DNA from 2 places in the Brevibacillus sp. HB1.3 genome. Region 2 is predicted to be linked to the other one. Evidence: riboswitches for the same ligand, from Rfam matches in the RefSeq annotation. Region 2 holds a riboswitch; the other holds the start of a gene.
The links. A riboswitch is a leader RNA that binds a small molecule or an ion and turns the genes downstream of it on or off. The one in region 2 is predicted to bind S-adenosylmethionine.

Region 1 (3,409 bases), on a different contig from region 2:
CCAATGTACAGGAGAATACAAACAAACACTAACAGGATACAAAAATAGAAAAAGACCTCCAAATCAGACTCCGTAGGTAACACCGGAATGCCATACTTCACTTGCCAATATACATTCGCGGCAAAGCTGCCTCCGTAAATCAATACGGCTGAAGCAATCGTCAGCCCCCATTTTTTCCAGAAAGGAGGCTTTTGAAAAATCGCCGCAAGAACGCCCACCAAAACAGGAACGCCAAATAAGGGAATGAGCAAGTAATGCATCGAGTACCCCCCGCACTTCATTGTCATTATTTTCTACGAATGATATTCCGAAAAGTCTTCAAAATACATGGCAAACCATTTGAAAAAGAGAGGGAATAGCAAGTGCAAACCGTTCGTCGCCTATTTCGCTATCGGAACATGATGCCCCTTCTCTCCACCGTCCTTTTTCTGCTCATCTTTCAGCCGTTCCCTACCTATGCCCAGCCTCCCTATGCAAAATGGGGCAAGCTCGCGATGCAGGAAACGATGAAGCGATATCCAAACGCTCAAATTGTGGACTACCTGCATGTCGGACGAAAACAAAAAACGCCCACCACGTCAGAAGAGACGTTTAAGCTCTTGCTTCAAGAAAGCAATCGCAGGTGGGCGTTACTCGTTCATATTGAATTCGTGAATCAAACAGAAGAGGTCGTAAACATCTTCTATGAGGAGACACGCTAGTCAGCGAGTTGTACCATCTCTTTCATCATGACTTCCAGCTCCATGTTGGCTGCCATCCCGTACGCGCGACGCATGTTTCCCTCTCCATCCACAAGGAACATGCGAGCCGTGTGGGAATAAGAACCATCTGGCTCCTTAATGACCATCAGACCAAAATCCTTCGTCACTTTCTCTACAGCCTGAGCATCCCCGCGCAGGAACTTCCAGCCACTCTGATCTGCCTTGAACTTGGCTGCATACTCCTGCAAGACTTCCGGTGTATCGTTATCAGGGTCAAAGGAAATGGAAACAAACTCCACTTTGTCTCCGAACAGTCCCTTTTCCTTCAACTGATCTTGCAGCTTGGCCATGTTGAACGTAGTCGCCGGACAAATATCCGGACACTTGGTGAACATAAACTCTACCAGTCGTACCTTGCCAGCACTTGAATGAAATGTATAGGTTGTTCCATCACTATTGTCCAAGGTGAAGTCCGCGATCGGCTTCAACACCTCGATCTTCTCTTTTGTCATGTAATTATAACCAAATACTCCGACGATAGCTAAAATGATAATACCAGCTAACACAGGAAACCAATGTTTCTTCATTGCAGATTCCTGCTGCAATTGTGCTCCTTCACTCATCGGTTGCTTCCTCCCTGCTTGTCCCATGCGTGAATGCCTCCTGATTACACGCGGGAGGCATTCACACTGTTTCTATCACGTCTTATTGTTCCACTTCACCTGGCCATGCGAGCATGCCGCCAACCATATTCGCCACGTCATACCCTTGTGCACTCAAATACTCGGTAGCTGAATTGCTTCTGGCACCACTGCGGCAAACCATCACAATCGGAATGTTCTTATCCAGCTCATCGATACGATGTGGCAAAAAGCCAAGTGGGATCAGCTTTGCCTCTTTAATGTGACCTGCATTCCACTCATCTACTTCACGTACATCAATGACTTGCAGTTCCTCTTTGGCTTCCAGCTTTTCCAACAGCTCTTGTGGTGTCATTTCCTTTACTCCATGGCTCATTGTTATTTATCCTCCTATATGTACGATCAGATCAGTTGTAACCACCTCCATGATATCATACGCTTTTTTACTTTTCTAACGCGAAGAGCACTTGGCTTCACCCTGCATTGATACTCCCTATTTTCTACCATTATCTCCTATTTCGCTGCGGCAGTAGCCACACGGGATGTGAACAGCTTGAGACAAAACCGTTACAAATTAATGGCATGAGTAAACCACCTTCATTCATATATACACAAAAACCTCCCTGATAACTGTATATTCCGCATTGACAGCAAGGATTTATTTTCATACAATTACGACAACAATTATTTTCATCAAGAGCGGTGGAGGGACAGGCCCTACGAAGCCCGGCAACCAGCAGATTAGCTGCATGGTGCCAATTCCTGCAGAATCCAGTGATTCTGAGAGATGAACAAAAGCCCGTGCATGATGGAGCTTCTTCTTCTCAGGAGAATGCTCCGTTTTTTTATTCGCCGATTTCCCATAGTAAAAGGAGAGATGGACATGTCCGATCAACAACAATGGAAGCCAGAAACACTTGCGGTACACGGTGGGCAGGAGGTTGACCCTGTAACAGGCTCTCGAGCTGTTCCGATCTATCAGACGACCTCCTATGTTTTCCGCGATACGGAGCATGCAGCCAACCTATTTGGCCTAAAAGAGTTTGGGAACATCTATACACGCATCATGAATCCCACACAGGATGTATTTGAGAAGCGTGTTGCCCTGCTCGAAGGTGGGGTTGGTGCACTCGCGACCGCATCCGGGCAGGCTGCCATTACATTCGCCATCTTAAATATTGCACATGCGGGTGACGAGATCGTCGCTTCCAGCAGCCTGTACGGCGGTACCTACAACCTGTTCGCCCACACTCTTCCCCGCCTCGGTATCAAGGTTCATTTTGCAGATCAATCCAATCCGGAAAATTTCCGGGCCTATATCAATGAAAAGACAAAAGCCGTGTTTTGCGAGACAATCGGCAACCCGCGCATTGATGTCGCTGATATCGAGGCGATCGCCCATATTGCCCACGAGAATGGTGTGCCGTTGATCGTGGATAACACCTTTGCGACTCCGATTTTGTGCCGTCCTTTTGAGCACGGGGCCGATATCGTCGTGCACTCCACCACCAAATTCATCGGCGGCCACGGAACAGCAATTGGCGGTATCATCGTAGACTCAGGAAAATTCGACTGGAACAACGGAAAATTCCCAGGTCTGACTACACCAGATCCAAGCTACCATGGCGTCGTCTATACAGAAGCAGTCGGTCCGCTTGCCTATATTATCAAGGCACGTGTCCAGCTCCAGCGCGATATCGGGGCAGCAGTCGCTCCGATCAACTCCTTCTTGTTCCTGCAAGGATTAGAAACTCTGCATCTGCGAATCGAGCGGCATAGCCAGAACGCCTTGGCAGTAGCCCAGTTCCTCGCCAATCACTCCGCCGTAGAGTGGGTGAGTTATCCGGGATTGGAGTCAGACTCCCAGCGTGAATTGGCCCAAAAATATTTGCCAAAAGGGGCCGGCGCGATCCTGACCTTTGGCATTCGCGGTGGCGTTGAGGCAGGAAAAACATTGATCGAATCAGTGAAGCTGTTCTCCCATCTCGCAAATGTCGGAGATTCCAAGTCACTCATCATTCATCCAGCGAGCACAACACATCAGCAGATGACAGAAGAAGAGCAGGC
Region 2 (3,409 bases):
TTCAGCGGCCTGTTGTTCCAGATCGCCTCGACTTCGCGGCGGATCAACGGGTTGAAGTCGTTGGTAGGCGCATTTTCATACGGATCGGTAAAGACGAGATCTTCTGTAATTTTGCATAATTCTGGATTTATGAATGTTCCGACTAGCGCTTTTTTATCGTATGGATGTGCGCCCAGATCGGATGTGAAGAACAACGTTTGCGCGAGAAAACGGCCAATTTGCTTCGCGAATAGTGGGTACCGCTTTCCTTCGATCAGCCCTTTGCGCATGATGATGTGGTCACCGACGTTTTCCATAACTGTCAAGGCAAGTTCCCCATCGAAATGATACACCTGTGGCACCAGGTCTGGAACGTATTTGTGCTGAATGCGGAGTGCCTCGCTCTCGATGCGAGCCCGATCAATCGTAAGCGGCCAAGATTCCCCCACAACGCGGGCAAAAGGCAGTGCTTGCTTGACAATGACGCTCTTACCGGTTGCTGGCTCTTGAATGTCAAAAACCAGATTGAGGTTGCCATCCCCGATTTCTCGGCTGGTCAGCTCTGCTCCTTCGCTAAAAAGACCCGGTATTCCCTTTACGTACTCCACTGCTTCCTGTTCAGTCAATGCGCGATATGCCATGATTCCAAAACTCCCCTCTACGTATTTTTCCTCTATCTCTACTTGTTTTGTTTGTGTCATGAGAGCAAAAAAGACCTCTTTTCCCGAAGAAAAGAGGTCGCTGTCGTCACGTGTAAGAAACGTGTTGATGTCCCCCTTATCTTCCAGACCACTTTTGTTTCTGCAGGAATTAGCACCGTGCATGTCGCCTGTCAATCGTTCGCTTCCTCGCGTCTGAATGGCGTCATGTCGGTTGCCGGGTATCATCGGGCCAGTCCCTCCACCTTCTCTGGATAAGGTATCCAAAACGTATTCGGTTTTTGATTTAGTTTGAATCATACAACCAACGCTTCCACGATGTCAACACCCTTTTGTGCAAAAATTCGCACCCTGCTATCAGTAGCTGTATTGTGTTCCGGATGCCGCAGGTCTCTCCCAATTCCACCAGTCTACCTTGCCTAAAAACGCTGCTGTTATCGACACCACGAAGGAATTGTAAAAAGGTTTCATCTTCGTCTCATTTTTCTAATAACCTGCTGCACATTCTCTGAAAAAACAAGATTGACTCCTGACAATGAACGTCATATCATGGGGGAAACGAATAACTCTTATCGCGAGCTGGCTGAGGGACTGGCCCTATGATGCCCGGCAACCGGCGCTATACCATGAATCGTACGCTCATCATGCGTACCTTGGATAGCGAAACGGTGCTAATTCCAACGGATAAGAGTCGAGATCGAGCACTTTTGGCTCGTTTCGGCTACTGACCCGAGAGATGAGAGGAGACGAGACGCTTTCATAGTCGACAACCGCCTCCCCGCTCAATGGGGAGGCTTTTTTTATTAATTCAAGGAGGATTTGACGTACCATGAGTGAACAACGTATCCTCGTCACCTATCTCACACAAGCAAAAGACTTGAACAAAAAAGCGCAAGCCATTGCTGTCGGCATGACAGTCGGTTCCTGGACGGACCTGCCGCTTGCCAAGCAAGCTGAGCTAGCGCCATATCTCGGTGAAGCTGTGAGCGCGACACCGATTACGACACTGGAAAACGGAGAAACACGCGGTCTGATTACCGTTAGCTATCCGACTCGCAATTTTACAGCGGACATTCCTTCCTTGTTAACCGGAATATTCGGCAAACTGTCGATGGACGGCAAAATCAAGCTCGTCGACATTGTTTTCCCTGAATCATTCCTCCAGGCTTTCCCTGGACCGAAGTTCGGCATTGATGGTCTGCGCGAACGTTTAGGTGCACATAACCGCCCGCTCTTGATGAGCATTTTCAAATCGTGTCTGGGTCTTCCTTTCGACGATCTGAAGACGCAATTCCGCGCACAAGCCTTGGGCGGAGTCGATCTCGTGAAAGATGACGAAATCTTCTTTGCAGATGACCGTGCTCCTTTTATCGAACGGATCAAAGCGTTCAAGCAGATCGCACAAGAGACCGAAGCCGAAACTGGCAAGCCCGTCCTCTATGCAGCCAACCTGACTGGACCTGTGCATGAGCTGAACGAAAAAGCGAAGCGTGCGGTAGAGGCGGGTGCTGACTGCCTCTTGTTCAACGTGCTGGCCTTTGGCTTCGATGCCCTGCACCGTTTGGCAGCCGATCCTGACGTACACGTACCAATCATGGCGCATCCAGCTTTAGCAGGCGCATACTATCCATCACCTGACTACGGCATCTCCACCCCGCTCCTACTCGGTACGTTGATGCGTGTAGCTGGGGCAGATTTGGTGCTCTTCCCATCCCCATATGGCAATGTCGCTCTGGACAAAACAGAAGCGTTGCAGCTCGCGAAGCATTTGACAGATCCACTGAATGGTGTACGCCGTTCCTTCCCGGTTCCGTCTGCCGGCATTCATCCGGGGCTGGTTCCACAGCTTTTTCAAGACTTCGGACTCGATCAAATCGTCAATGCAGGAGGCGGAATCCACGGTCATCCCGGTGGAGCAACCGCAGGAGCGAAAGCATTCGTTGCTGCGATTGATGCAGTCACCGCAGGCCGAACCTTGGAAGAAGCCGCCTCGGAATCACAAGAACTGGCGGTCGCCCTGGAAAAGTGGGGTGGCGCACGATGAGTAAGAAGCTCGTCCTGTTCTGCGATTTCGACGGAACGATTACCGAAAAAGACAACATTGTCGCGATTGTCCGCAAGTTCGCTCCCCCTGAGTGGGAAGCCTTGACGGAGCAAATCCTTTCGCAAAAAATAAGCGTTCAGGAAGGGGTTGGCAAGCTGTTTCAACTCTTGCCCTCCTCCTTGCGCCAGGACATTATTGATTTTATTGTCCATGAAGCGACCATTCGCCCGGGATTTGCTGACTTCGTGAGCTATTGCCGCGAAGAAGGCATCGAGCTGTTGATCACAAGTGGCGGCATCGACTTTTTCTTGGAGCCTATCCTGGCACCCTTCGATCTTACCGATGTACCGATCTACTGCAATGGCAGTGATTTCAGCGGAGAGCGCATCACCATTACGTGGCCAAACGCTTGCGATGAACATTGCACAAACGGCTGCGGCATGTGCAAGACGACCATCATCCGCCGTTACGATCCAGCAACCCATTTCCGAATCGTCATCGGCGACTCCATCACTGATTTGGCTGGAGCCAGAATTGCTGATTATGTGATTGCCCGTTCCTTCCTCGCTGACAAGTCGGAAGAGCTACAATTGCCACATAGCAAGTTTGCCACATTCCACGATGTGATTCGCATTTTACAGCAAGTCCAACAGGAGGTCGTCTAATTCATGACTGCAACACTCGAACAACGTCTGGATGCCTTTCGCCGTCTGGATGACGCCAAGCT

Region 1: another riboswitch for S-adenosylmethionine. It lies ahead of HPY31_RS24340 (homocysteine synthase); the one in region 2 lies ahead of HPY31_RS14375 (2,3-diketo-5-methylthiopentyl-1-phosphate enolase).

What each region holds. Positions count from the first base shown of each region.
Region 1 is NZ_JABMIT010000013.1:74,178-77,586, forward strand. It holds gene HPY31_RS24320 (PGG domain-containing protein) at 1-260, opposite strand, end outside; gene HPY31_RS24325 (YqzG/YhdC family protein) at 363-701, shown strand; gene HPY31_RS24330 (SCO family protein) at 698-1,324, opposite strand; gene HPY31_RS24335 (rhodanese-like domain-containing protein) at 1,407-1,718, opposite strand; SAM riboswitch class I at 2,030-2,136, shown strand; gene HPY31_RS24340 (homocysteine synthase) at 2,226-3,409, shown strand, end outside.
Region 2 is NZ_JABMIT010000005.1:303,118-306,526, forward strand. It holds gene mtnK (S-methyl-5-thioribose kinase) at 1-620, opposite strand, end outside; SAM riboswitch class I at 754-899, opposite strand; SAM riboswitch class I at 1,205-1,381, shown strand; gene HPY31_RS14375 (2,3-diketo-5-methylthiopentyl-1-phosphate enolase) at 1,468-2,682, shown strand; gene HPY31_RS14380 (2-hydroxy-3-keto-5-methylthiopentenyl-1-phosphate phosphatase) at 2,679-3,347, shown strand; gene HPY31_RS14385 (methylthioribulose 1-phosphate dehydratase) at 3,351-3,409, shown strand, end outside.